Regions from separate parts of the Streptomyces sp. NPDC039609 genome, predicted to be linked through region 1. Evidence: riboswitches for the same ligand, from Rfam matches in the RefSeq annotation. Region 1 holds a riboswitch; each other region holds the start of a gene.
The links. A riboswitch is a leader RNA that binds a small molecule or an ion and turns the genes downstream of it on or off. The one in region 1 is predicted to bind cyclic di-AMP.
Positions count from the first base shown of each region.

Region 2: it holds a riboswitch for cyclic di-AMP, as region 1 does, so the genes downstream of both, ACZ561_RS25530 (M23 family metallopeptidase) here and ACZ561_RS38810 (transglycosylase family protein) in region 1, are expected to answer to the same signal.
Region 3: it holds a riboswitch for cyclic di-AMP, as region 1 does, so the genes downstream of both, ACZ561_RS33900 (M23 family metallopeptidase) here and ACZ561_RS38810 (transglycosylase family protein) in region 1, are expected to answer to the same signal.
Region 4: it holds a riboswitch for cyclic di-AMP, as region 1 does, so the genes downstream of both, ACZ561_RS13360 (M23 family metallopeptidase) here and ACZ561_RS38810 (transglycosylase family protein) in region 1, are expected to answer to the same signal.

Region 1 covers NZ_JBVIUJ010000022.1:59,361-66,499, reverse strand. Annotated here, with positions in the region: gene ACZ561_RS38820 (cytochrome P450 family protein) at 259-1,512, shown strand; gene ACZ561_RS38815 (transglycosylase family protein) at 1,626-2,618, shown strand; cyclic di-AMP (ydaO/yuaA leader) riboswitch at 2,878-3,053, shown strand; gene ACZ561_RS38810 (transglycosylase family protein) at 3,057-3,746, shown strand; gene eno (phosphopyruvate hydratase) at 4,097-5,383, shown strand; gene ACZ561_RS38800 (FtsB family cell division protein) at 5,545-6,018, shown strand; gene ACZ561_RS38795 (DUF501 domain-containing protein) at 6,143-6,682, shown strand; gene ACZ561_RS38790 (Ppx/GppA phosphatase family protein) at 6,679-7,139, shown strand, end outside.
Region 2 covers NZ_JBVIUJ010000008.1:372,313-379,451, forward strand. Annotated here, with positions in the region: gene ACZ561_RS25515 (bifunctional acetate--CoA ligase family protein/GNAT family N-acetyltransferase) at 1-2,742, opposite strand, end outside; gene ACZ561_RS25520 (HPr family phosphocarrier protein) at 2,919-3,200, shown strand; gene ACZ561_RS25525 (GntR family transcriptional regulator) at 3,348-4,031, opposite strand; gene ACZ561_RS25530 (M23 family metallopeptidase) at 4,193-4,975, opposite strand; cyclic di-AMP (ydaO/yuaA leader) riboswitch at 4,989-5,154, opposite strand; gene ACZ561_RS25535 (M16 family metallopeptidase) at 5,358-6,725, opposite strand; gene ACZ561_RS25540 (M16 family metallopeptidase) at 6,752-7,139, opposite strand, start outside.
Region 3 covers NZ_JBVIUJ010000015.1:15,493-22,631, reverse strand. Annotated here, with positions in the region: gene ACZ561_RS33915 (PLP-dependent cysteine synthase family protein) at 1-1,011, shown strand, start outside; gene ACZ561_RS33910 (MFS transporter) at 1,008-2,231, shown strand; gene ACZ561_RS33905 (PP2C family protein-serine/threonine phosphatase) at 2,397-3,563, shown strand; cyclic di-AMP (ydaO/yuaA leader) riboswitch at 3,776-3,923, shown strand; gene ACZ561_RS33900 (M23 family metallopeptidase) at 3,935-5,029, shown strand; gene ACZ561_RS33895 (PrsW family intramembrane metalloprotease) at 5,324-6,631, opposite strand; gene trmB (tRNA (guanosine(46)-N7)-methyltransferase TrmB) at 6,690-7,139, opposite strand, start outside.
Region 4 covers NZ_JBVIUJ010000004.1:250,749-257,887, reverse strand. Annotated here, with positions in the region: gene ACZ561_RS13385 (STM4014 family protein) at 1-568, shown strand, start outside; gene ACZ561_RS13380 (STM4013/SEN3800 family hydrolase) at 589-1,410, shown strand; gene ACZ561_RS13375 (STM4012 family radical SAM protein) at 1,407-2,738, shown strand; gene ACZ561_RS13370 (STM4011 family radical SAM protein) at 2,752-3,606, shown strand; gene ACZ561_RS13365 (SGNH/GDSL hydrolase family protein) at 3,593-4,387, opposite strand; gene ACZ561_RS13360 (M23 family metallopeptidase) at 4,551-5,522, opposite strand; cyclic di-AMP (ydaO/yuaA leader) riboswitch at 5,525-5,700, opposite strand; gene ACZ561_RS13355 (tyrosine-protein phosphatase) at 6,067-6,879, shown strand; gene ACZ561_RS13350 (DUF6126 family protein) at 6,889-7,044, opposite strand; gene ACZ561_RS13345 (XRE family transcriptional regulator) at 7,065-7,139, opposite strand, start outside.

The DNA of each region.
Region 1 (7,139 bases):
GCTCCCCGGACCCCCGCCACCGACCACGGGCCCCCGGCTCCCCGGGCCTCCGCCGCCGACCACGGGCCCCCGGCTCCCCGGGCCTCCGCCGCCGACCACGGGCCCGCCGGCTCCCCGGACCCCCGCCACCGACCACGGGCCCCCGGCTCCCCGGGCCTCCGCCGCCGACCACGGGCCCCAGCTCCCGGCCTCCGCTGCCGACCACGGGCCCCCGGCCTCCGGCGGGCCGGGGTAGTGGCGACCTTGTACCGTCTCAGGGTGAGCACGCCCCCCGCCGAACCCCCCGCCCCCGAGCTCTTCACCTGGGAGTTCGCGACCGATCCGTACCCTGCCTACGCCTGGCTGCGCGAGCACGCTCCCGTCCATCGGGCGAAGCTGCCCAGCGGGGTCGAGGCCTGGCTGGTGACGCGGTACGCGGACGCCCGGCAGGCCCTCGCCGACCAGCGTCTGTCGAAGAACCCGGCGCACCACGACGAGCCCGCGCACGCCAAGGGGAAGACGGGGATCCCGGGGGAGCGCAAGGCCGAGCTGATGACGCATCTGCTCAACATCGACCCGCCCGACCACACCCGGCTGCGCCGACTGGTCTCGAAGGCGTTCACGCCGCGCCGGGTCGCCGAGTTCGCACCGCGGGTGCAGGAGCTGACGGACCGGCTGATCGACTCGTTCGCGGCGAAGGGCGAGGCGGACCTCATCCACGAGTTCGCGTTCCCGCTGCCCATCTACGCGATCTGCGACCTGCTCGGCGTTCCGCGCGAGGACCAGGACGACTTCCGGGACTGGGCCGGGATGATGATCCGGCACGGCGGAGGGCCGCGCGGCGGGGTGGCGCGGTCGGTCAAGAAGATGCGTGGCTATCTGGCGGAGCTGATCCACCGCAAGCGGCTCGACCCGGGCGACGATCTGATCTCGGGGCTCATCAAGGCGTCCGACCATGGCGAGCACCTCACCGAGAACGAGGCCGCCGCCATGGCCTTCATCCTTCTCTTCGCGGGGTTCGAGACCACGGTCAACCTGGTCGGCAACGGGGTGTACGCCCTGCTGCGCAACCCGGGCGAGCGCGAGCGGCTCCAGGCCTCGCTCGCGGCGGGGGAGCGGGGACTCCTGGAGACCGGTGTCGAGGAGCTGCTGCGCTTTGACGGGCCGGTGGAGCTGGCGACCTGGCGGTACGCCATGGAGCCGCTGACCATCGGCGGGCAGGAGATCCCGGCGGGCGACCCGGTCCTCGTCGTGCTGGCCGCCGCCGACCGCGACCCGGCGCGCTTCGACGAGCCGGACACGCTCGATCTGTCCCGGCGCGACAACCAGCACCTCGGCTACGGGCACGGCATCCACTACTGCATCGGCGCACCGCTCGCCCGGCTCGAAGGGCAGATCGCGCTCTCGACCTTGCTGACTCGCCTGCCAGACCTGCGACTTGCCGCGGATCCGGCCGATCTGCGGTGGCGCGGAGGGCTCATCATGCGGGGATTGCGCACGCTTCCGGTCGAGTTCTCCCCTTTGGGTGACTGACGATCCGTCAAGACTGTGACTTTTACGTGATCTCCGCTGCATCGACTTGTTACTGACGTTCGAATGCCGCTACGTTCACCGTCATCTCAGCAGTCACGCGAAAGGCTCTCCGCATGCGCTCCGGGAACGGACGACACCGCAGACCCCGCCAGGCCCCCGCCATAGTCGTCGCCGCAGGCGTGACCGGATCCGCGCTGGCGATGCCGCTGCTCGCCGCGGGCTCCGCCTCGGCCGCCGACGCCGCCACCTGGGACCGGGTGGCCGAGTGCGAGACGGGCGGCCTGTGGAGCGCACACTTCGGCAACGGCCTCTATGGCGGACTGCAGTTCACGCAGGAGACCTGGGAGACGTACGGCGGTCTGTCGTACGCGACCAGTGCGGACCTCGCGAGCCGTGCCCAGCAGATCGCGGTGGCGGACAAGGCGCTCGCCGCCGGCTCCACGCAGTGGGCCACCTGCGCCCCGATCGCCGGACTGACGAACGACGGCGCCGCGCCCGGCGTCGACCCGGGGCCTGCGGTCACTCCGGAGGAGCCCACGGGCCCCGTCGAGGAGTCGAACCGGACGGCGGGCCTTCCGGCCACCCCCGGGGCCACCGCCCCCGAGACCGCCGCCCCCGGGACCACCGAGCCCTCGACGTCGGGCCCGACCGCCATTCCCGAGACCTCCGTCACGCCCTCCGCACCGGCGACTCCGGGCACCGGTAAGCACCGCGGTGACGCGGCCCCGGAGGAGACGGTCAATCCGGGCAAGAGCGGCGAAAACGGTCGACATGCCGCACCGACGGACGCTCCGGCTGATGAGCCGACAGGTGAGGCGACCCCGGGCGGGAATGGGGAGGAGTCGGACAGTGCGGACGTAGCGGGCGTCGAGGATGTCAAGGATCCCAAGGACTCCACGGGCGTTACGGACACCAAGGGCAACTCGGGCGAATACACCGTCAAGCCGGGCGACAATCTGACCGACATTGCGCGGGAGAACGAACTGCCGGGCGGCTGGGGCGCCCTCTATGACGCCAACCGCTCGACGGTGGGTGCCGATCCCGACCTCATCGTCCCTGGCCAGAGCCTCGACCTGACGATCGATCTCCTCCCGTCGAAGGGGTAGTTCGGGGTCGTATGTCCGGTTCTGTGCAACTGAGACATGGGTCTCTTTGCCTCAACTGGCATATCGCGTCCGCAAAGTTTGCTTCCGTCACCTCTCACCTGCGTAAACACCCTTCGTCCCGAAGTGGGTACGGGCGATATTTCCCCAATGGGCCTCTTTGAACTTCGGAGAGGTCTGTGTCTACGGTCAGCACCGCTCGCCACCGCGGGCCCCGTCGACCGATACGCCGAATCCTGCCGTCGGCCGATGGGAACAGTCGTCGCGTCATGCGCCGAAGGCAGGAGCGGGGGACCCAAGGTAAGTGCCGCCCCCGGCCGTTGAGACAGACGGCCGAGGATGCGGCTCGGGGTGAAGCCGCGCGCCAGGTCGCGCGGCCGGGCAACTCACATGGCCCGAACCCGACAGCTCACCTCGCAGGCGTCGGTGAGGAGATTCCCCATGCTGTTTTCCGCCAAGGGCAAACACCGTCGTGCCTCCAAGGCCACCCGCGCCGTCGCCCTCGCCGGCATCGCCGGTGTCGCCGTCGCCGCGCCGCTCATGACCGCCGGGTCCGCCTCGGCCGCGACCGCCTCCGAGTGGGACGTCGTCGCCCAGTGCGAGTCCGGTGGCAACTGGGCCATCAACACCGGCAACGGCTACTACGGCGGCCTGCAGTTCTCCGCCTCCACCTGGGCCGCCTACGGCGGCACCGCGTTCGCCGCCACCGCCGACCAGGCCTCGAAGTCGCAGCAGATCCAGATCGCCGAGAAGGTCCTGGCCGGCCAGGGCAAGGGTGCCTGGCCGAGCTGTGGCGTGGGCCTCTCCAGCGCCGCGTACACCGGCGGCGCCGCCGAGAGCGCGCCTGCCCAGGCCGCCCCGGCCGCCCCCGAGCGCAAGGCCGAGCAGCCGACGACCCGCAGCGAGCAGCGGACCGCCCCGAAGGCCGAGGCGAAGACCGTCACCACCCCCACCGGCAAGAAGGTCGCGAAGGGTGACGGCGAGTACAAGGTCGTCGCCGGCGACACCCTGAGCAAGATCGCCGCCGCCCAGAAGGTCGAGGGCGGCTGGGAGAAGCTCTTCGAGCTGAACAAGGACGTCGTCGAGGACGCCGACCTGATCCACCCGGGCCAGCAGCTTCACCTGAAGTGAGCCCGGCGGTTCGCGTGAGTCCGGCGGCTCACGCGGCCCCTCCGACCCTCCCGCGGTGACCACCCCGGCCCGGCGCACCCTCCCCCGTGTGTGCCGGGCCGGGGTTCCGCGTTCCCCGGCTCCGCGTGCGCCGGAGTTCCCGGATGCGGGGTTCCCGTAGCCCTCTCCCCGCGTTACCGGTGAGTAGGTCTGGGGTGTTTTGACCCGAGATACCTGCCCTCGGGTCCTTTTTCGTCCCAGGGGGCGGGCGCCGGGCGGGCCGGAGCCCCGGAGCCGGTTAGGCTCTTGGCGCAAGGCCAAAGCGACCCTGCACAGCAAGCGTCACATCTAGCGTCACATCCCAGAAGGAGATGCTCGTGCCGTCCATCGACGTCGTCGTAGCCCGGGAAATCCTGGACTCCCGAGGCAACCCCACGGTCGAGGTCGAGGTCGGCCTCGACGACGGCAGCACCGGTCGTGCTGCTGTTCCGTCCGGTGCCTCCACCGGTGCGTTCGAGGCCATTGAGCTCCGTGACGGAGACAAGAACCGCTACCAGGGCAAGGGCGTCGAGAAGGCCGTCCTCGCCGTGATCGAGCAGATCGGCCCGGAGCTCGTCGGCTACGACGCCACCGAGCAGCGCCTGATCGACCAGGCCATGTTCGACCTGGACGCCACGGACAACAAGGCCTCGCTCGGCGCCAACGCCATCCTCGGCGTCTCCCTCGCCGTCGCGCACGCCGCGTCCGAGGCCTCCGACCTCCCGCTCTTCCGCTACCTGGGCGGCCCGAACGCGCACCTGCTGCCCGTTCCGATGATGAACATCCTGAACGGCGGCTCGCACGCCGACTCCAACGTGGACATCCAGGAGTTCATGATCGCGCCGATCGGCGCGGAGTCCTTCTCCGAGGCCCTGCGCTGGGGCACCGAGGTCTACCACACCCTCAAGGCCGTCCTGAAGACGAAGGGCCTGTCCACCGGCCTCGGCGACGAGGGCGGCTTCGCCCCGAACCTGGACTCCAACCGCGAGGCGCTCGACCTCATCCTCGAGGCCATCAAGCAGGCGGGCTACGTCCCGGGCAAGGACATCGCGCTGGCGCTCGACGTCGCCGCGTCCGAGTTCTACAAGGACGGCTCGTACGAGTTCGAGGGCAAGTCCCGCACGGCCGCCGAGATGACCGAGTACTACGAGGAGCTCGTCTCCTCGTACCCGCTGGTCTCCATCGAGGACCCGCTGTTCGAGGACGACTGGGCCGGCTGGAAGGTGCTCACCGACAAGCTGGGCTCCAAGGTCCAGATCGTCGGCGACGACCTGTTCGTCACCAACCCGGAGCGCCTGGCCCGCGGCATCGAGGAGGGCACCGCCAACGCCCTGCTCGTCAAGGTCAACCAGATCGGTTCGCTGACCGAGACCCTGGACGCCGTCGAGATGGCCCAGCGCAACGGCTTCAAGTGCATGATGTCCCACCGCTCCGGCGAGACCGAGGACGTCACCATCGCCGACCTGGCCGTCGCCACCAACTGCGGCCAGATCAAGACCGGTGCCCCGGCCCGCTCCGAGCGCGTCGCCAAGTACAACCAGCTCCTGCGCATCGAGGAGATCCTCGACGACGCCGCGGTCTACGCCGGCCGCAGCGCCTTCCCGCGCTTCAAGGGCTGACACCGGCTCACGGGCTGACACCGGCTCAGGCCGGCGTCGGCCCAGGGCCGGTAGCGGCTCAAGGGCTGTCCAGCCCGTCGTACATACGTCCCCGCACTCGGTCCCGTACCGTGTGCGGGGACGCACGCTTTACGGCGCAGGAGAAGGGGAGGCGACACGACATGGCCGCGAAGGACCGGGACCGGTTCTCGACCGCGACCCGGATCAGGCTGCTCGGCGAGCAGACCGCCGCCCGTGTCTACCGCTCCCAGACCCGCCGCCAGGCCCGCCGCTCGCGGCTCACCGGCCGCGCGGCCTTCCTCGCCCTGGTCGTCTGCTCGCTGGTGGTGGCGCTCGCCTACCCCATGCGGCAGTACGTCTCCCAGCGCGGCGAGATCGCCGAGCAGGAGCGCCAGGCCGCCGAGGCCGCCGCCCGGGTCGAGGAGCTGCGGGACGAGAAGGCCCGCCTCCAGGACCCGGCCTACGTCCGCCGCCTCGCCCGCGAGCACCTGCACTACGTGCTGCCCGGCGAGACCGGCTTCACCGTGAACGACCCCGAGGCCGAGCGCGCCCGGCGCGAGGAGCAGAGCGCGGCCGACCGCCCCTGGTACTCCGACCTCTGGGACGGCGTCGACCGGGCCGACGCGAGCCGTTAGCGCCCCGGCGCGAGATGATGGGCCCACACCCCGGGCCCGGCCGGCCCCATCGCGGTCCGGTCCGTCCCACGCGACCGGGCCCGCCCGGAAGCAGACCGCCCCCGACGAGAAGACAGACGCAGGCATGGAAACGCCCCCTCCGCAGACCGCACGCACCGAGCCCACCGACGCGGACGTCGCCGCCTTCGAGGAACAGCTCGGCCGCCCGCCCCGGGGGCTGCGCGCCATCGCGCACCGCTGCCCCTGCGGCAACCCGGACGTCGTCGAGACCGCGCCGCGGCTCCCGGACGGCACGCCGTTCCCCACCACGTACTACCTCACGTGCCCCCGCGCGGCCTCGGCGATCGGCACGCTGGAGGCCAACGGGGTCATGAAGGAGATGCAGGCCCGGCTCGGCACCGACCCGGAGCTGGCCGCCGCCTACCGGGCCGCGCACGAGGACTACATCGCCCGCCGTGACGCCATCGAGGTCCTGGAGGGATTCCCGAGCGCCGGCGGAATGCCGGACCGGGTCAAGTGCCTGCACGTCCTCGTCGGCCACTCGCTGGCCGCGGGCCCCGGGGTGAACCCGCTGGGCGACGAGGCGCTGGCGATGCTGCCCGAGTGGTGGGCCAAGGGCCCGTGCGTCACGCCGTGCGCGGAAGAGAAGGAGTCCGCCCAGTGACCCGCGTCGCCGGAATCGACTGCGGTACGAACTCCATCCGCCTCCTCGTCGCCGACGTGCACCCCGACACCGGCGAGCTGATCGAGCTCGACCGGCGGATGACGATCGTCCGGCTCGGGCAGGGCGTCGACAAGACCGGGCGGCTCGCGCCCGAGGCGCTGGAGCGGACCTTCGCGGCCTGCCGTGAGTACGCGGCCGTCATCAAGGAGCTGGGCGCCGAGAAGCTCCGCTTCGTGGCCACCTCCGCCTCCCGCGACGCCGAGAACCGCGACGACTTCGTCTCCGGCGTCCTGGACATCCTGGGCGTCGAGCCCGAGGTGATCTCCGGCGACCAGGAGGCCGAGTTCTCCTTCACCGGCGCCACGGCCGAGCTGCACGGCACGGAGAAGTACCTCGTCGTGGACATCGGCGGCGGCTCGACCGAGTTCGTCGTCGGCAACAAGCACGTCGAGGCCGC
Region 2 (7,139 bases), on a different contig from region 1:
CGCCGCGTCGGGGTCGAGGGTCACACCCCGGGCGGTGCTCTCCGCTCCCTCCGGCGTCTCTTCACCGAGCGCCCGCTCGATCTGCGTGGCGGCCCCGCCCTCGTCGATGTCCTCGAACTCGGGCACCCGCCCCGGCTCGGCGGCCTGCCGCCGCCACTCCCCGTACCGCACGGCCTCGGCCAACGCCCGCACCGCCCGCTCGGCGGCGGGATAGGCGGGGATGGCCCCGGGACGCGGCGCGTCGTCACCACCGGGGGCATCGACCTCACCGGCGCCCCGTCCGGCCACGGGGCGGGAGGGGCCACCGACGGCGGGTGCCGGGGCGGCGGTCCCTGGCCTGGCGGCGGAAGCGGACGGGCCACCGACTGCGGGTGCCGATGTGGCGATCCCGGGTCCGGCGGTCTCGGGTCGGCCGGCGGTGCCGGACCGGTCGGCGGGAGCGCCGCCGTACCCGGGCGTGCCCGTCGGTACGGCGCCGGGCGGGGGCGTCGGTGTCGCGCCGGGCGGGGGCGTCGGTGTCGCGCCGGGCGCGGGCGTCGGTGTCGCGCCGGGCGTGCCCGTCGGTACGGCGCCGGGCGGGGGCGTCGGTGTCGCGCCGGGCGCGGGCGGGCGGTCGGCCGGAGCGCCGTCGGCGGGTGTCGGCGTGGTGGTGGGCGCCGGCGAGGCGGTGGTCGGGGGGCGCTCGGGCACGCCGCTTCCTGCCCACGGCGTCGAAGGCGCAGTCGCAGTCGGCGCGGGTGCCCGCCCTCCCGCCGACGGGCCGTGCGCGGCACCTCGCTCGGCGGTGGAATCCGCCGGCGGCGGGGCCGTACCTGCCGGGGAGCCGGCGGCCCCCGTCGCGCCCCTCCGGGGGGCCGGTCGGGTGCTGGTCGCCACGGCGAGGGCTTCCGCGAGGCCGCCCATCTCCACGTGGACCACGACCACCGGCTTCGCGAGGGCCGGGGCCGAGGCGACCGCGTCGCGGAGGGAGGCCGCGAGGACCTCGCCGTCGCCCGACTCGACGGCGCCGTTCTCGCCGACCCACGGGATCGCGGTCACGACGACCGCGTCACAGGCGTCGTCCACGAGCGCCGCAGCCAGCGCGTCGCGGAAGTCGGCCGGGGTCGCCGCCGTCGTCAGGTCGATCGGGCGCTGCGGACGCAGTCCCTCCGTCAGACAGGCGTCGTACGTCAGCAGCCCGAGCGACTCGGAGTTGCCGAGGATCGCGACCCGGGGCCCGGTCGGCAACGGCTGGCCCGCGAGCAGCAGGCCCGCGTCGACGAGTTCGGTGACCGTGTCGACGCGGATGACCCCGGCCTGCCGGAGCAGCGCGGAGACGGTGGCGTGCCCGATACGGGTGACCGGTACCCGGTGTCCCGGCGGCGCGCTCCCGCTGTGCCGGGCGCCCTTGACCACCACCACCGGTTTGACCGCCGCCGTCCGCCGGGCCAGCCGGGTGAACTTCCGGGGGTTCCCGATCGATTCCAGGTACAGCAGGACGACATCGGTCGCGGGGTCGTCGTACCAGTGCTGGAGGAAGTCGTTGCCCGAGACGTCCGCCCGGTTGCCCGCGGAGATGAAGGAGGAGAGACCGGCGCCGCGCCGGTGGAGTCCGGCGAGCAGTGCGATGCCGATCGCGCCGGACTGGGTGAAGAGCCCGATCCGCCCGGCGGCCGGCATCTGCGGCGCGAGCGAGGCGTTCAGCCGGACGTCGGTCGAGGTGTTGATGATCCCGAACGCGTTGGGACCGATGATCCGCATCCCGTACGAACGGGCCTGCCGCACCAGTTCCCGCTGCCGCTCCCGCCCTTCGGGCCCGCTCTCCGCGTACCCCGCCGAGAGCACGACCAGGCCCTGCACCCCGTGCTCGCCGCAGTCGGCGACCGCCTCCGGCACCCGCTCGGCGGGCACGGCGACGATCGCCAGGTCGACCGGTTCGCCGATGTCCCCGACGGAGCGGAAGGCCGGCACCCCGTCGAGCGTGCCCCCGTCCCCGAGGGCGCGGTTGACGGCGTACGTACGGCCGGTGAACCCGGAGTCCAGCAGGTTGCGCAGGACCGTCCGGCCCACCCCGCCCGGCGCGCGTCCGGCGCCGATGACGGCGACCGAGCCGGGGGCGAGGAGGCGCTGCACGGATCGCGCCTCGGCCCGCTGCTCCCGCGCGCGCTGCACGGCGAGCGAGCGGTCGGTGGGCTCCAGGTCGAGGTGCAGCCGTACGGAGCCGTCCTCGAAGCTGCGCTTCTGGGTGTATCCGGCGTCGGTGAAGACCTTGATCATCTTCGAGTTGGCAGGCAGCACCTCCGCCGCGAACCGTCGGATGTCCCGCTCCCGCGCCACCGCCGCGATGTGTTCGAGCAGCGCGGAGGCCACACCCCGCCCCTGGTGCGCGTCCTGGACCAGGAAGGCGACCTCGGCCTCGTCGGCGGGGGCGCTGGCCGGCAGCCCCCGCTCGTTGATGCGGTCGTACCGAACGGTGGCGATGAACTCCCCGCCGACGGTCGCCGCGAGACCGACCCTGTCGACGAAGTCGTGATGGGTGAAGCGGTGCACGTCCTTGGCGGAGAGCCGCGGGTAGGGCGCGAAGAAGCGGTAGTACTTCGACTCGTCCGAGACCTGCTCGTAGAAGCTGACCAGCCGGTCGGCGTCGTCGACGGTGATGGGCCTGATGCGCGCGGTGCCGCCGTCACGGAGGACCACATCCGCTTCCCAGTGGTCGGGGTAGGCGTGTTCCGGTTGTTCCGGCTGTTCCGACGCGCTCTGCATGGGGCAAGCGTACGGCCGGGGTACGTCAGTGGCACCGGTCGCGCGGCGTCTGTGTGCCATGCAAGGTAGGAGCACCGAAACGGCCCTGGGACAGGGTCCGAAGGTCGGCTTCGAGCATCCCGCCACCCGTGAGAGACTGGTCTAGACAACCCGCTTGAGACTTGAAGGGCAACACCATGGCTGAGCGCCGCGTCAACGTCGGCTGGGCCGAGGGCCTGCACGCCCGCCCCGCCTCCATCTTCGTCCGTGCCACCACGGCCTCCGGCGTCCCCGTGACGATCGCCAAGGCCGATGGCAACCCGGTGAACGCCGCGTCGATGCTCGCGGTGCTCGGTCTGGGCGCGCAGGGCGGCGAGGAGATCGTGCTCGCTTCGGACGCCGATGGCGCCGAGGCCGCTCTGGACCGTCTGGCGAAGCTGGTTGCCGAGGGCCTCGACGAGCTCCCCGAGACCGTCTGACTTAATTCCGATGGAGCCGCACACGCCGAAATGAAGGCGAGTGCGGCTCCATTGTTTTCCCTGCCGACCCGACCACCGAATTTCTGGAATCCCGGGCAGCACGAAGAAAGCCCCGAGAATTCCTATTCTTTGTATACGGCCCGCGTGTTAATTCTGGGCGCTCGCGGTGTTTACGACGTGTTGCGAAGCCCTCACACGTCCGCGCTCCTGGCGCTTCAACCGGTGCTGCGCCAGCGAGCGCTCGGCGTGCAGCGCGGTCAGGGTGCGGGCCCGTTCGGCGTCGCCGCGCGCCACGGCGTCGACGATCGCCCCGTGCTCGGCCCACGCCTCGACGGGCTGGGCGGCGGGCTCGACCGCGTACATCCAGGCGATCTTGTGCCGCAGCTGGGTGAGCAGCGCCGTGAGCGCCGGACTGCCGGAGGCCTGTGCCAGCGTCTCGTGGAACCAGCTGCCGAGCGAGCGCAGATCTTCACCCTGGCCGCGCCTGGCCCGCTCCTGCCCCAGCCTGACCAGGCCCCGCAGCACCTTGAGATGGGCGTCGGTGCGGCGCTGCGCGGCGCGGGCGGCACCCAGCGGCTCGAGCAGTGACCGGACGTCCAGAAGATCCGCCGCCTCCTGCTCGGTGGGTTCGGCGACATGGGCGCCCGCGTGCCGGCGGCTGATCACGAAGCCCTCGGACTCCAGGGTGCGCAGCGCCTCGCGGACGGGGACGCGGGAGACCCCGTAGCGGCGGGCCAACTGCTCCTCGGTCAGCCGGCTGCCGCACGGGAGGACCCCGGAAACGATGTCGTCCCGAATCGCCGTGCATACCGACTGCGCGGGAATGCGCATCTTCGACCTCCGCCTTGATCCGCGCGAAACCGGTTCGTCGGCGACTCTATTGCAGCGGGACGGAATTTCCGAAGGCGATCCGGGAACATGGATATCTTTTGGCCAGCGAAAAGCCCCGGCTCAGGACGAGCCGGGGCTTTTCTGACGCTGTTCCGTGGCCGTCAGACGTTCACGCCGCGGGCGCGCAGATACGCGACCGGGTTGATGTCGGAGCCGTACTCGGCGGTGGTGCGCGCCTCGAAGTGGAGGTGCGGGCCGGTCGAGTTGCCGGTCGAGCCCGAGAGGCCTATCCGCTGGCCCGGGGTGACGGTCTGGCCGACCGAGACACTGATGGACGACAGGTGACCGTACTGGGTGTACGTGCCGTCGTTCATCCGGATGACGATGTTGTTGCCGTACGCGCCGCCCCAGCCGGCCTCGACGACGGTGCCGGAGCCGACGGAGACGACCCGGCTGCCGGAGGCGGCCCGGAAGTCGACGCCGGAGTGGCTGCCGGAGGACCAGAGCGCGCCACCGGCCTGGTAGCTGGTGGTCACGTACGAACCGGCGACGGGGAGCTGGAAGGAGTTCAGACGCTTGCGCTCGGCCTCGCGGGCGGCGCGCTCCTTGGCCTCGCGGATCTCCTTGGCGCGGGCCTCGGCCTTGCGCTTCGCCTCCGCCTTCGCCCGGGCCTCGGCCTTGGCCCGCTCGACGGCCTCGGCGGCCTCGCGCTCCTGGGCGGCGGCCTGGGCGTCGATCGTGGCCGCGAGGGTGTCGGCGGCGACGATCTGGGTCAGGCCGGTGTCCTCGAAGGAGGGGGCGTCCGCGTCGGCGGCGAGCGCCGGCGAGGCGAGGGTTCCGATGACGCCGGTGGTGGCGATGGTCGCGACGCCGGCGATGCCCGCGCTGCGGCGCGCCAGACGGCTCGGACCACGATGCTTCCCGGTGGCACGGGTGAACGCCATGTAGTGGCTGATCCTTTCCTTCCTTCTCGCCTACCGGGTTAGCTGACGGGTTCGGAGCAGGAAGGTCTCCTACGGGCCCCTCCGCACGGGTGCGAAGGCGTCCGATTCACCCCAGGGACTTCGTGTGGGTCCCCGGCTCCCCAGGCTCGCGCCTGACGGGGACTCGGCGATGACTGTCCGATGCCACGGGCTCGCGGCGGGTGCAACTGGCGAACAGCCGGACCGACGCTAAGCGGACTGTCTTTCAATCAGCAAACAGACACGCCCGTTTGTAAGACATGCCACAGGGCATACGCCCACCCATTCCCTCAATACGGACAAAGGGGAGGACCCCGCCATACCGTGATAACGGGGTCCTCGAAGTGGCGCGGGGTTGCCTCAATCAGCCGGTGACGACGGTCACTTCGCCGATGCCGAGGGCACGCACCGGCTCCTCGATCTGCGCCGCGTCACCGACGAGCACGGTGACAAGACGGTCCACCGGGAAGGCGTTCACGACCGCCGCGGTCGCCTCCACCGTGCCGGTCTCGGCCAGGCGGGCGTACAACTGCGCCTGGAAATCGTCCGGAAGGTGCTGCTCGACCTGGTCGGCGAGCGTCCCGGCGACGGAGGCGGCCGTCTCGTACTTCAGCGGCGCCACCCCCACCAGGTTCTGCACGGCCACATCGCGCTCGGCGTCCGTCAGCCCCCCGGCGGCGAGGGTGCGCAGCACCTTCCACAGGTCGTCAAGTGCCGGTCCGGTGTTGGGGGTGTCGACGGAGCCGCTGATGGCGAGCATCGAGGCGCCGTGGCCCTCACCGTCGGACCGCAGCACCTGGCCGAAGGCACGGACGCCGTACGTGTAGCCCTTCTCCTCGCGCAGGACGCGGTCCAGGCGGGAGGTGAGGGTGCCACCGAGGCAGTACGTGCCGAGGACCTGGGCCGGCCAGACACGGTCGTGCCGGTCGGCGCCGACGCGGCCGATGAGCAGCTGGGTCTGGACGGCGCCCGGCCGGTCGACGATGACCACCCGGCCGGTGTCGTCGGCCGTGATCGGAGGCATGGGGCGCGGCTCGGCCGTGTTCCCCGTCCACGCGCCCAGCGACTCGGCGAGGACCTTGTCCAGGTCCACGTCGGTCAGGTCGCCGACGACGACGGCCGTGGCCGTGGAGGGCCGCATGTATGCCTCGAAGAAGGCACGGACGGCCGCGGCGTCGATCGCCGCCACCGTCTCCTCGGTGCCCTGGCGCGGCCGCGACATGCGCGACGTGGCCGGGAACAGCTCCTTGGAGAGCTGCTTGGCCGCCCGGCGGGCCGGGTTGGCCGTCTCGTGCGGGATCTCGTCGAGCCGGTTGCGCACCAGGCGCTCGACCTCGGTGTCGAGGAAGGCCGGCGCGATCAGCGCTTCGGCGAGCAGGCCGAGCGCCTTCGGCAGCCGGGAGACGGGGACCTCCAGGGAGACCCGTACGCCCGGGTGGTCGGCGTGCGCGTCGAGCGTGGCGCCGCAGCGCTCCAGCTCGGCGGCGAACTCCTCGGCGGAGTGCTTGTCCGTGCCCTCGGAGAGGGCGCGGGCCATGATCGTGGCCACGCCGTCCAGGCCCTCGGGCTCGGCGTCCAGCGGGGCGTCGAGGAAGATCTCGACGGCCACCACCTGCTGGCCGGGGCGGTGGCAGCGCAGCACCGTCAGGCCGTTGTCCAGCGCTCCGCGGTCCGGTGCCGGGAAGGCCCAGGGCTTGGCGGTGCCCGGCTCCGGCTGCGGGTGGAACGTCATGCTCGTCAAAGACGCGGCAGCGTCGGTCACTGGTCCGCTCCCTCTTCCTCGTCGCTGTCGCTCTGTTCGGTACCGGTCGGCTCGTAGACGAGCACCGCGCGGTTGTCCGGGCGCAGCCGGGCCTTGGCAACCGCCTGCACCTCCTCCGCGGTGACGTCCAGGACCCGGTGCACGGCGGTGAGGGCGAGCTGCGGGTCGCCGAACAGGACCGCGAAGCGGCACAGTTCGTCGGCCCGGCCCGCGACCGTGCCGAGCCGGTCCAGCCACTCGCGCTCCAACTGGGCCTGGGCGCGCTCCATCTCCTCGGGCGTCGGGCCCTCGGCGGCGAACCGGGCCAGCTCCTCGTCGACGGCGGTCTCGATCTCGGGCACCTCGACACCGCCGGACGTCTTGACGTCCAGCCAGCCCAGCGAC
Region 3 (7,139 bases), on a different contig from region 1:
AGTCCTCTCTCCGTCGCCGCGCAGACCGTCGGCAACACCCCCGTGCTGTGGATGGACGACGGCTACTGGGCCAAGCTCGAAGGCTTCAACTTCGGCGGTATCAAGGACCGCGCCGCCCTCCACATGGTCGAACAGGCCCGCCGCCGCGGAGAGCTGCGGCCCGGCGCGCCCGTCGTCGAGTCGACCTCCGGCACCCTCGGCCTCGGCCTCGCGCTGGCCGGAGTGCTGCACGGCCACCCCGTCCATGTCGTCACCGACCCCGGTCTCGAGCCGATCGTCGAGCGGATGCTCGTCGCCCACGGCGCCACCGTCCATGTCGTTCCGGAGCCGAGCCCGCGGGGCGGCTGGCAGCAGGCGCGGATGGACCGGGTGGCGGAGCTGCTCGCGGCCCTCGACGGGGCGTGGTGGCCGAACCAGTACGGCAACCCCGACAACCCCGAGGCGTACGGCGGGCTCGCGGCGGAGCTCTCCGCGCAGCTCGACCGGATCGACGTCCTGGTCTGCGCGGTGGGGACGGGCGGGCACTCCGCGGGCATCTCCCGCGCGCTGCGCGCCACGTCCAGCCCCGCCCTGGAGCTGGTCGGAGTGGACAGCGTCCACTCCACCGTCTTCGGCCTCCCGGCCGGTGAGCGGCTGATGCGCGGGCTCGGCTCCTCCATCCATCCCGGCAACGTCGACCACGCTGCCTTCGACGAGATCCACTGGGTCGGTCCGGCCGACGCGGTCCGGGCGGCCAGGCGTCTGGCGTCGCGTCAGTTCGCCACCGGCGGCTGGAGCGTGGGCGCGGTGGCGCTCGTCGCCGGATGGCTGGCCCGCACCCGCCCGCGCGGGACACGGATCGCGGCCGTCTTCCCCGACGGGCCCCAGCGCTACTTCGACACGGTCTTCAGCGACGAGTTCTGCGCGGCGCACGGGCTGCTCGACGCCCCGACGCGCGAGGAGCCGGCGGCGTACGAGGGTGATGCCCGGGTCGACGGCTGGACCCGCCGGGTCCTGGAGCGGGTCCGATGAGCACCGAGGCCTCGGCCCCCGCCAAGGGCGGGATCTGGCGTCAGAGCCGTACGTTCGAGCCCGCGGTACGGCTGCTCTTTCTCAACCAGCTGACCATCAACCTCGGCTTCTACATGTTGATGCCGTACCTCGCCGCTCATCTCGCCGGCGGTCTCGGGATGGCGGCCTGGGCCGTCGGGCTCGTCCTCGGCGTACGGAACCTCTCCCAGCAGGGCATGTTCCTGGTCGGCGGGGCGCTCGCCGACCGGCTCGGCTTCAAGCCGCTGATCGTCGCGGGCTGCGCGCTGCGGACGGCGGGATTCGGGGCGCTCGCGTTCGCCCAGTCGCTGCCGGTGCTGGTCGCCGCCTCGGTGGCGACGGGCCTGGCGGGAGCGCTGTTCAATCCGGCCGTGCGGGCGTATCTCGCGGCGGAGGCGGGGGAGCGACGCGTGGAGGCGTTCGCGCTGTTCAACACGTACTACCAGGCGGGGATCCTGCTCGGGCCGCTGGTGGGGGTGGCGCTGACGGGGGTGTCGTTCCGGCTGACATGCGTGGTGGCGGCGGTGCTGTTCGCCGTACTGACGCTGGTACAGCTGCGGCACCTTCCGGTACGGGGGAAGCCGGCGGAGGCGGTCGAGGAGCGGGGCCAGTTCCGTACGGTGCTGACCAACCGCACCTTCTGGCTCTTCTCGCTGGCGATGACCGGCTCGTACGTCCTGTCCTTCCAGGTCTACCTGGCGCTGCCGCTCGCGGCGGACGGCACGGCGGCGACGACCGCGCTCTTCGTCGTCTCCGCGCTCGTCGCGCTGGCCGGCCAGCTGCGGATCACGGCCTGGTGCGCGCGCCGGCTGAGCCGTGAGCGGTGTCTGGTCCTCGGCCTTGTGCTGATGGGCGCGGCCTTCCTGCCGCCCGTGGCCGTGCCGGGCCTCGGGGGGTTGCTGCTGTGCGCGGCGGCCCTGGCGGTCGCGAACGCGGTGCTGTACCCGTACGAGATGGACACGGTCGTCGCGCTCTCGGGCGGGCGGTGGGTGGCCACGCACTACGGGCTCTACAACACCGTCTGCGGGATCGGGATCACGCTCGGGAACCTGGGGACGGGCGCGCTGCTCGATGTGACCGGGTGGTCGGCGACGCCGTGGCTGGTGCTGTGCGGGGTCGGCTTGGCGTGCGCGGGCGCGGTGGGGGTCCTGGGGCGCGGCGGACGGCTGAGCGCGGACGGGGTCCCGGACGCTCGGGGGTAGGGGTCGGGGGCGCGCGGAGGTGAAGGGCGGGGGCGTAGGGGTGAGCGGCTGAGGAGGTGTCACCCACTCGGCCGAGCGGGGGTCGCCGCGCGGCGCGGCTCCCGCCACCCTGGGGTGGGCGCGGTACCGTCCGTCGCCGTGTACGGACCGGGCAGGAGAGCACAGGTGGGGCAGGGGCAGCGAGGCGCGGGCGGCGACGTGAACGGGCGTCCGCGGCCGCGAGCCGAGCAGGCCCGGCGGTTCATCCGAGCCCTGCCCCCGCTCGTCATCCTCGGTGGTGTCGTCTTCGACCTCTCCACCCCGCCCTCGTACACGGCGGCCCCGATGTTCTCGGCCGCTCCGCTCATCGCGGCTCCGTTCTTCTCGATGCTGACGACCCTGCTCACCGGCATCGCCGCGATCCTCGCCGGCATCGGTCTGCACCTCTACAACCACACGGCCTCCGAAGTTCCCTCCCTCACCGAGACATTCACCGTCGCCACCGTCGTCGCCCTCGCCCTGCTCATCAACCGGGTCGTCCTGCGCAGCGGCGAGCGGCTCGCCTCGGCCCGGGTGATCGCGGCGACCGCCCAGAAGGCGGTCCTGCCGACGCCGGCCGAGCGGATCGGCGGCCTTCAGGTGGCGGCTCGTTACGAGGCCGCGCAGGCGGACGCGTTCATCGGCGGCGATCTGTTCGCCGTCCAGGACACTCCGTACGGGGTGCGGCTCGTGGTCGGTGACGTACGGGGCAAGGGGCTGGACGCGGTCGAGGCGGTCGCCATCGTGATCGGGGCCTTCCGGGAGGCTGCCGAGCAGGAGGCGACCCTCGAGGGCGTCGCGCAGCGGCTGGAGCGGGCGCTGGCCCGGGAGGGCACGCGGCGCTCCAGTCTCGACGCCTTCGAGGGGTTCACCACGGCCGTCCTGGCCGAGATCCCGCGCGTGGACGGGCACGTACGGGTGGTGAACCGCGGTCACCCCGAGCCGCTGCTGCTGCACGCGGACGGGGGCCTGGAGCTGCTGGCGCCGAGCGAGCCGGCGCTGCCGCTCGGCATGGGCGAGTTGGCCGCCTGGCCAGACAGGGCGGACGAGAGCCCGTACCCGCCCGGCGCGACGCTGCTCTTCTACACCGACGGCCTGTCCGAGGCGCGCGACGCCAAGGGCACCTTCTACGATCCGGCCGAGCGGCTCGCCGGCCGGATCTTCCCGGGTCCCGAGGAGCTGCTGGACGCGCTCGTCGACGACGTCCGCCGCTACACGGGCGGCGGCTCCACGGACGACATGGCGCTGCTCGCCGTGAGCCGTCCGACGACGGGGCAGCCGGAGCGGCGGCGGACGATGCCGGTGGTGCCGTGACCATCCGTAGTGGAGAGGTACCGCTGAGATAACAACTGACACACTGTCAGTTTCAACTCCTGCAGGCGGGGGTCAACTGAAGCGGGGTCAAATCGGGCTGTACTGACTCAATCCCTTGAATGATCACTCGGAACAGCTTGGAATCCGGCCCTCCTGTCTATTAACGTTCGATAACGCAGCGCGGTCGTCCCAGCCGTCGCAAGAGACGGCACCGTGCGCACGCGCCGAATCCTGAAAAGGAACCGGGGAACCACCACTTGGGGTGAATCGGGCACCGTCGCATCCGTGCGACACCGCCCGTAGGAGACCTTCCTGCTCCGAACCCGTCAGCTAACCCGGTAGGCGAGAAGGAAGGAAAGGAGTACGCCTCCGTGGCGTCCAACACCCCTGCCCCCGAAGACACCTTCGACGGGTTCCAAGCGTTCGGTGCGCCGGGCGCCGCCGGTACGGACGACGCCACGACGTGGGGGGAGTGGAACCCCACCGAGGACTCCCTTCGCCAGCAGGCCCGCTCCGGTGGCCGCCACCGGGTCGTGAAGCAGCGCTCCGCCTTCGCCCGCTCCTCCACCGTCCTCGGCGTCGGTGTCATCGCGGCCGTCGGCGCTGGTGGCATGGCCACCGCCAAGGACAAGCCCCCGGTCTCCATATCGCTCCCGGACCTGAACCTCCCGGACGCCTCCGAACTGCCGGGCGTCGGCGAACTCATCTCCGACGAGGACGGCGCCGACGGTACGGGTTCCGGGACGAACAACCCGCAGCCGCTCACCGCCTCCCTCACCCTCTCGGCCGACAGCGCCGAGAAGACCGACGGCGGTTCCGCGTCCGAGTCCACCGCCGACGCCGGCGAGGCGCTGCGCGCCCGCATCCTCCAGCAGGCCGAGCAGCAGCAGGCCTCCGCCGACGCGGCCGAGAAGGCCGAGGCGGAGAAGCAGGCGGCGGAGAAGGCAGCGGCCGAGGCGGCGGCGAAGGCTTCCGCGGCAGAGAAGGCCGCCGCCGAGGCGAAGAAGAAGGCGGAGGCGGAGGCAGCGGCCAAGGCCGAGGCGGAGCGGCTGGCCAAGCTCGCCGCCAGCTACTCCCTGCCCACGTCCTCGTACACCCTCACCTCCACCTACGGCCAGTCCGGCTCCATGTGGTCCTCCGGCTACCACACGGGCCTCGACTTCGCGGCGCCCACCGGCACGCCGGTCAAGGCGGTCCACGGCGGCACCATCAAGTCGGCGGGCTGGTCCGGCTCGTACGGCTACCGGATCGTCCTGGAGCTGGAGGACGGCTCGGAGGTCTGGTACGCGCACCTGTCCTCGATGACGGTGAGCGTGGGCCAGTCGGTGGGTACGGGCGACACGATCGGCCGCGTCGGCGCGACCGGCAACGTGACCGGCCCGCACCTGCACCTGGAGGTCCACACCGCGGGCGGCGACGGAATCGACCCGGCGGCCTGGCTGCGGGACAAGGGCCTGTCGGTCTGATCCGGCCGGGAATCCGAGGCCGCTGAGGCCGTCGAGTCTTCGACGCGCCCCCACGCTCGCGTGGGGGCGCGTCCCTCGTTGCGCGCCCCGCGACTCCGGCGGTCCTGCGGCACCCGCCGCGACTTCGGCGGTCCTGGCGGCCCCCCCCGCGACTCCGGCGGTCCTGCGGCACCCCCCGCGCCTTCGGCGGCCCCCCGACGTCGGGCGTGCCGGAACACCGCGTCACCCCCGCGGTGCCGTCGGCGTCCGGCCACGCTCGACCTGCGGCTGACCGACCCGGAGGCGCCCCGCGAACTAGCTCCGGTACGGGTTGTAGCCGCCGTAGTCGAGGTACTGGGGCGGCGCCCAGACCTGGCCCGTCGCCCGCGCGGCATAGGTCAGGGCGGGGGATGCGACCGCCTTGCGCTGCCAGAGGTGGTGGAGCAGCTCCTGCTCGCGGGCGAGGAAGTCCGGAGCGCCCGCGCCGCGCTGGGCGCGGTGGCGCAGGAAGGCGAGGGTCGTCGCGAACGCCTCGTACTCCCCGACCGCGACGGCGGCCGCCGGGCCGTACGTGCGGCGGGCGAAGTCGCGGGCGAGGGAACGGGCCCGCATCGAGGAGAGCGCGAGCGGCTCGGCGGGGGAGAGCCAGCCGGCCGCGGCGTACGCCGGGAGCTGCCCGGATATCGTGCGCAGCTCCCGCTGCCTGCTCCATATCGCCAGCCAGGTCAGCAGACCGAACGCGGGCACCATGAAGATGCCGTACACGACGATGAAGCCCCACGGTCCGAGGATGGTCGCCGAGCCGTTCCACAGGGCGTGCACGCCCATCGAGAGGACGAGACCGGCCACCGGAAGCAGGACGCGCCGCACGCGCTGGCGCCGGGTGGCGAGGGCGGCGAAGCCGAAGCCGAGGCCGGTGAGCACGGTGAAGAGCGGATGCGCGAACGGCGACATCACGATCCGTGCGAAGAAGGTGCCGGCGGTCATCGAGCCGATGCCGGTCGTGCCGATCTCCTGGTCCTCGCCGAAGGCCCGGCCGAGATAGAGGATGTTCTCGGTGAAGGCGAAGCCGCTCGCGGTGAGGCCGGCGATCACGACGCCGTCGACGAGACCGGTGAACTCGCGGCGGCGCAGCAGGAAGATCAGCAGTACGGCGGCGGCCTTGGCGCTCTCCTCGACCACCGGTGCCACGACCGTGGCGCCGAGGGTGTCGGCGGACGCGGGGTCGGCCGTGGCGGTGGCTATCCAGCGGACCGCGAAGGAGTTGGCGATGATCGAGACGAGCGCGGCGGCGAAGGCGCCCCAGCAGAACGCGAAGATCAGGTTCCGCCACGGGCCGGGTTCGACGCGGTCGAGCCAGCGGAATGCGGCGACCAGCAGAGGGACGGGCAGGACGGCCAGGCCGAGGCCGACGAGGAACCCCTCGGTGCCGGTCTGGTCCCGCACGATCGCGAGGATCACCAGCGCGCAGAGCGTGAGCAGCGTGACCACGGCGACCGCCCGGACCACCTTGCTGCGCCAGAACGCGCGGCGGGGCCGGTAGCGCCACTGGGCGCGGTCCGGGACAGCCGTGAAGTCGGGCTCCTCGGTGTCCCGGGCAGGGACGGGCACGTGGTTCGACACGTGATCGACCCTAACGACAGCGACTGACACCCCGCGAGGGAGTTCCGCCCTCGACGTCCTACTTCCTGGCGAAGAGCAGGTCGTGCACGAGGTGGCCCTTGTCGAGGCCCTGCCCCTCGAAGCGGGTGAGGGGACGGAAGGCGGGGCGGGGTGCGTAGCCGCCGTCGGCCTGCGTGTTCTCGAAGTCGGGGTGGGCGGAGAGGACCTCGAGCATCTGCTCGGCGTACTCCTCCCAGTCGGTGGCGCAGTGCAGGACGGCGCCGGACTTCATCCGTGTCGCGAGCAGCGTCAGGAACTCGGGCTGGATCAGGCGCCGCTTGTGGTGGCGCTTCTTGGGCCAGGGATCCGGGAAGTAGACGCGGCAGCCGTCGAGGGCATCGGGGCCGAGCATCTCTCGCAGCAGGATGATCGCGTCGCCGTTGGCGACGCGGACGTTCTCGAGCCCGTTGCGGTCGGCGAGACCGAGGAGGTTGCCCTGACCGGGGGTGTGGACGTCCACGGCGAGGAT
Region 4 (7,139 bases), on a different contig from region 1:
ACGGGCCCCGGACGGGCGTCTCTTCAACTCCCTCCGGGTGCGCCGCTATACGACGGAACGCGAGGTCGCCGCCATCGTGGACGCGCTCGCCCCCGACGGACTGCACATGGAGCGCTGGGTGCCGAAGGCGGCGCAAGGCGGCCGTGTGGCCGATCTGCGCGTGGTCGTGATCGCGGGCCGGGCCACCCATGCCGTCGTACGGACCAGCCGCTCCCCCATGACCAATCTCCATCTCGGCGGTACCCGGGGCGACTTGGGCGCCGTACGTGCGGCGGTCGTCGGCGCGGGCGGACGGTGGACGGACGCCCTCGACGTGTGCGAGCGGGCCGCCGACGCCTTCCCCGGCACCCAGTGCGTCGGCGTCGATCTGCTGCCGGCCGTCGGCTGGCGACGCTTCGCCGTCGGCGAGGTCAATGCCTTCGGTGATCTCCTTCCCGGACTCACCGGCCTCCCCGGCAGCGGCGCGGAGGGCCAGGACACCTACGCGGCCCAGGTCTCCGCACTCCTCCGCAGAAGCCCTGACAGCACCACCGGCAGCAGTCGCACCACAGGAACGAGCATCGTGTGAACCAGCCTCCCGCACCCGACATGAACGAGATCGTGGGCAGCCACGATCTCCTCCTGGTCACGCTCGACACCCTCCGGTACGACGTCGCCACCGAGCTCGCCGCGGCCGGCCGCATCCCGAACCTGGCCCGGCACCTCCCCGGCGGCAGCTGGGAGCGCCGGCACGCCCCCGGCAGCTTCACCTACGCCTCCCATCAGGCGATCTTCGCGGGCTTCCTGCCGACCCCGGACCACCAGGGCCCGCACCCCAGACTCTTCGCCGCGCGGTTCGCGGGCAGCGAGAGCACCGCCGACGGCACCTTCGTCCACGACACCCCCGATCTGGTCTCCGGTCTGGCGAAGGAGGGCTACCGCACCGCCTGCGTCGGCGGCGTCGGCTTCTTCAACGGCCAGGGCCCCCTCGGCTCCGTGCTGCCCGGCCTCTTCCAGGAGAGCCACTGGGAGCCCGACTTCGGCGTCGCCTCCCCCACCTCCTTCGAGTCCCAGGTGACCCGGGCCGAGGAGATCGTCGCCGCGCTCCCGCACGAGCAGCGCCTCTTCCTCTTCGTCAACGTCGCAGCCCTGCACCAGCCCAACTGGTTCCATCTGCCCGGTGCCACCCGGGAGTCCGGTGACACCCGGGCCTCGCACGCGGCGGCGCTGGAGTACGTCGACCGGCACATCGGCCGGCTCTTCGCCGCCATGAGCAGCCGCCGGAACTGCTTCGCGATCGTCTGCTCCGACCACGGCACGGCATACGGGGAGGACGGCTTCACCGGTCACCGCCTCGGCCACGAGGTCGTCTGGACCGTGCCGTACGCCCACTTCTTCCTGGACGGCCCGGAGCGGGAGGCGGTCGCATGAGCGATGCCCCGCGTCCGTACGAGAGCTATGTCTACGCCTACCCGCACAAGACGGCGTACCGGCCGCTCCCCGACCCCGCGCCCTCCCTCGCGGCGCTGTGGGCGGACGAGCCGAAGGACACGCTCTCCCTCTATGCGCACATACCGTTCTGCGAGGTCCGCTGCGGCTTCTGCAACCTCTTCACCCGGATCGGCGCCCCGGACGAGCTGACCAGCCGCTATCTCGACGCGCTCGACCGACAGGCGACAGCCGTGAGGGAGGCGCTCGGCGACGCCGGACCGGTCCGTTTCGCCACGGCCGCCTTCGGCGGGGGCACCCCCACCTTCCTCACCGCCGGCGAGCTGGAGCGGCTCTGCGACATCGCGGAGAAGCGGATGGGTGCGGATCTGCGGGCCGTCCCGCTCTCCGTGGAGACCTCCCCCTCGACGGCCACCGCCGACCGGCTGGCGGTCCTGGCCGACCGGGGCGCCACCCGGCTCAGCATCGGAGTGCAGAGCTTCGTCGAGGCCGAGGCCCGCGCCGCCGTGCGGCCGCAGCGCCGCGCCGATGTCGAGGCCGCGCTCGCCCGCATCCGGGACACCGGCGTCCCCGTACTGAACATCGACCTCATCTACGGCATCGACGGCCAGACCGAGGAGTCCTGGACCCGTTCCCTCGACGCGGCGCTCGCCTGGGCGCCCGAGGAGCTGTATCTCTATCCCCTCTACATCCGCCCGCTCACCGGCCTCGGCCGACTCTCGCCCACCGCGGACCGGGAGTGGGACGAGCAGCGGCTGCGGCTGTACCGCCACGGCCGGGACCATCTGCTGGCGCGGGGGTACCAGCAGGAATCGATGCGGATGTTCCGGCGCGCGGACGCCCCGCCGCAGGGCGCGGACGACTACGCCTGCCAGACGGACGGGATGATCGGCCTGGGCTGCGGGGCGCGCTCGTACACCTCCTCGCTGCACTACTCCTTCGACTACGCCGTCGACATGAGGGAGGTTCGCTCGATCATCGACTTCTACACCGGGACGCGGGACTTCACCCGCGCCCAGGTGGGCCGGTGGGTCGAGGCGGACGAGGCGCGCCGACGCCATCTGCTCCAGTCGCTCCTGCAGGCCCGGGGCATGTCGGCGGTCGACTACGACGAGCGGTTCGGCACCTCGCCGTTCGCGGACTTCCCGGCCGAACTGGGCCGGTTCGAGAAGCTCGGCTGGCTGGATCCGACGGCCCCGGCCGGGCTGTTGCGGCTCTCGCCCGAGGGCCTGGCCCACTCGGACGCGCTCGGTCCCGCGCTGTTCTCGCCGGCCGTCCGGGCGGCGATGGCCGCCTACGAGCCGAAGTAGCGGAGGTGACGGCATGGACCTGACGATCCTCTACCGGGGCCCGCTCGCCTCCTGCGACTACGACTGCCCCTACTGCCCCTTCGCCAAGCGCCGTGACAGCCGCGAGCAGCTGCGTGCCGACCGCGCCGCGCTGGAGCGCTTCTCCGCCTGGGCGGCCGCGCAGACCGGCGACCGGCTGAGGATTCTCTTCACCCCGTGGGGCGAGGGCCTGGTCAGGTCCTGGTACCGGCGCACGCTCACCGAGCTGTCGCGCCTCCCCCACATCGAGCGGGTGGCGATCCAGACGAATCTGAGCTGCCGCACCGACTGGCTGGCCGAGGCCGACCCCGAGACCCTCGCGCTCTGGTGCACCTACCACCCGGGGCAGACACCGTACGACCGCTTTCTCGCCAAGTGCCGCGAACTGGCCGCCCGGGGCACGCGTTTCAGCGTCGGGATCGTCGGCCTGCCGGAGCACCGGGAGCACGCTCGGCGGCTCCGGGACGATCTCCCGCCCGAGGTGTACCTCTGGGTGAACGCCGCCGAGGGGCACACCTACACCGAAGAGGAGGCCGATGGCTGGACCGCCCTCGACCCCCTCTTCCCGTACAGCCGCCGTCCGCACCCCTCGGCCGGTCTCCCCTGCCGGACCGGCGAGTCGGTGATCTCGGTGGACGGTGACGGGACGGTGCGACGCTGCCACTTCGTGAAGGCCGAGCTCGGCAACCTGTACGACGGTTCGTACCGCGCCGCCCTGCGGCCCCGCGCCTGCCCCCTCGCCGTCTGCGACTGCCACATCGGCTACGTCCATCTGGAGACGCTGCCGCTGTACGACGTGTTCGCCGGAGGCGTCCTGGAACGGATCCCCGCCACGCTCAGAGGGGCATGAGGTCCGGGCGCTTGGCCTCCACGTGGTCCCCCGAGCTCTCACCCCGCAGCCGCCTGCCGATCCACGGCACGAGGTACTCCCTGGCCCAGTTGATGTCGTCGCGGCGCACGTCCAGGGTGTTCCGCGGCGGCAGCGGCGGCCACGCCTGGTCCGGGTCCGCCGGCACCTCCATGCCGAGGACCTGGGCGGCGCGCAGCGCGACCCGGGTGTGACCCTCGGGCGAGAGGTGCAGCCGGTCGTCGTCCCAAGCCCGCCTGTCCTGCACCGACTTGAGCGACCACAGGTCCAGGACCGGGCAGTCGTAGCGGTCGGCGACGGCCCGGACATGAGCCGTGTAGGTGGCGATCTTGCCGCGCAGATGGCGCAGCACGGGTACGTCGCGGGTGTCGAAGCCGGTCGTCACCATGACCGTGCCCACGGCCGAGGTCAGATCCGCGACGGCGCGCTCGAAGCGCTCCGCGACATCGTCCGGGTCGGTACCCGGGCGGATGATGTCGTTGCCCCCCGCGCAGAAGGTCACGAGGTCGGGGGCGAGCTCCTTCGCCCTGGGGACCTGCTCCTCCACGATCTGGTCGAGGAGGCGGCCGCGTACGGCCAGGTTGGCGTAACGGAATGCGTCGTGCTCCGGCAGCTGGTCGGCGAGCAGCACCGCGAAGCGGTCCGCCCAGCCGACGTACTTCCCATCTGGCCCGGGGTCTCCGACGCCCTCGGTGAAGCTGTCACCGATCGCCGCGTACGACCCGAATACGTCCATGTCTCTTGATCTCGAATCGTCTGCCACGGGAGCTCATCTTTCCCTTATGGGTGTGACCTACGCGACCGTAAGGAGGGGTTGACGCCGGGTGAGATACGCCACCGGTCAAGATTCCGCCAAGCCGGAATACGGGGGAACGCGAAGGGGCCCGGCACACAGGTGCCGGGCCCCTTCGGGTGCCGGGTGTACGTCAGATGCTGACGCCGTGCGAGCGCAGGTACGCCAGCGGGTCGATGTCCGAGCCGTAGCTCGGTCCGGTGCGGATCTCGAAGTGCAGGTGCGGACCGGTGGAGTTGCCGGTCGAACCGGAGAGACCGATCTCCTGGCCGCCCGTGACGGTCTGGCCGGCGGAGACGCCCAGCGAGGAGAGGTGGGCGTACTGCGAGAACGTGCCGTCGGCGTGCTGGATGACGACCTCGTTGCCGTACGAGCCGCTGTTGCCCGCGGAGTAGACGGTGCCCGCACCGACGGCCTTGACCGAGGTGCCGGAGGAGGCGATGAAGTCGACACCGGTGTGGTAGCCGGAGGACCACATGGCACCGGAGGCGCGGTACGGGGTGGAGACGCCGCCGCTGACCGGGGCGACCCAGCCGGAGGAAGCGGCCTTGGCGGGAGCGGACGGCGCCGGGGTGGAGGTCGAGGCCTGGGTGGACTCGACCGTGCCGCGGTCGGCGCTGCGCGAGCTGCGCTCGGCCGAACCGGTGGAGGACTTCTCCGCCTTGGGTGCGGCCTTCGGGGCGGTCTTCGGGGCGGCCTTGGGCGCGGGCGGGGTCGCCGTCGACTTGGCGCCGAGGGTGAGCTTCATGCCGGGAAGGATCAGCGAGGGGTTCCCGCCCACGACCTGGCGGTTGTCCTCGTAGAGCTTCTTCCAGCCGCCCGCCAGGTGGTGCTCGGAGGCGATCTTCGACAGGTAGTCGCCGCGGACGACGGAGTACGTCTTCGGCTTGGCGGTCTTGTCGGCGGCGGGGGCCTTCGCGGGAGCGGCGGCGACGGCGGCGACGGCCTGCTCGGGCGTCACGGTCGGGGCGCCCTTGTCGGCGGCGTGGGCTCCGGTCGCACCGAGGAGCGGCAGGGCGACGACGGCGCCACCGGTGCCGGCGGCGACGAATCCGCGCGTGATCGGGTTGACCTTGGGACGGCGGTGCTTACCCTTTGCGGGCATGGCGAATTCCTCTCCGTCGCCTGCGAGGTGAGCTGTCGGGTTCGGACTGGAGATGTCCGGCCGCGTTCTCACGCGACTTAACCCCAAGCCGTCCGGATCGATCCGGTTCGGCGTACTTACCTGGGTCCCCCGCTCCTGCCGTACGTGGATGGGTGCGGATTCCGGGCGGTGGCAGGATTCGGCGGTCCGACCGGATTGACGGTGACCGTAGACGAGCGGAGTCGGCGCGAACAAGCCACCGTTTTTCTCCCGCATTCAGGGCCGGGATATTCAGGCCGAATTCCGGTCACCCTCCGTGGAGGGCGGAGCGCCGATTCCCTTTTCCGGCAGGGAGATTGTCCGGAACGATCAGGCACGGTCCGTCACTTTTATGACGCTGCTCACGCACCGGAACCCATCTCCCCTATTACCAGGGCGCGTTATACCTAAGGGCCCAATTCGGACAGAACACCCATTCCCATACCCCGGGGGTATGCGGAGCCGCCCCCACCCGGGATGATTGCCCCTGGAACCGATCTCGATCAGTCAACCTTCAGGAGCACTCGTGACGCAGCAGCTGCCGCAGGTCCCGTCGACCGAACCCGAGCTCACCGGGGTGCGCAACTTCCGGGACGTGGGCGGCCTGCCGACCATGCGCGGCGGATCGGTGCGATTCGGACGACTCTTCCGCAGCGGCCACCTCGCGCACGCCACCGAGGAGGACGCGGCCTTCCTCTCCACCCTCGGGCTGCACACGATCTTCGACTTCCGCAACCAGGCGGACCGGAAGGTCGAGGGCCCGGACGTCGAACTTCCGGGTGTACGAAATGTGAACATACCGCTCAATGACCCGGCCGACGGCAAGGAGTTCTGGAAGCTGGTCAGCACGGGCGAGCTGGAGCAGCTCCGCGCCATCCTGGGTGACGGCAAGGCAGCCGCCCGAATGTCCGATTCGTACCGGAAGATGATTGTCGAGCGGATCGCGGAGCACAGCCGCATCCTGCACGCGATGGCCGAGGACAGCGTTCCGGCGCTGATGCACTGCGCGGCCGGCAAGGACCGCGCGGGCCTGTCGATCGCCATCTCGCTGCTCGCGGTGGGTGTCGAGCGCGAGGCGATCGAGGCCGACTACGTGAAGTCGAACGACCCGCACCGCCGGTACAAGGTGCGCCGCAGCTCCACCGCCGCGGACGCCATGTCGCCCGAGGTGATGGAGCTGCTCAGCCCGCTCTTCGACGCGCGCGTCGAGTACCTGCGGGCAGCGTTCGAGACGATCGAGCAGACCTGGGGCACGGTCGAGAGCTACCTCACGGACGGCCTCGAGCTCGCCCCCGAGACGCGGGAGCGGCTGCGCGAGCGGCTCGTCGTCGAGGCGTGACCCCGTCCTCTACTGGTTCTGCCCGCCGAGCATGAACAGCAGGTAGAGGAACCCGGCGAAGAGGTGCCCGGCCACCAGATAGGCGAAGAGCCGGAGCACCAGACCCTTGGGGAACTTGCCCCCGTCGCGCTCTTCGCCGGTGACGGGTACGGACTTGTCGGACATATCGGCCCCTTCCGAAGGGCTCAGCGCGGATGCGGAGTTCCGTCGCCGAGGCACAGCTCGGCGGCGGGGCTCTGCATCAGCGTGTGGACGAAGAG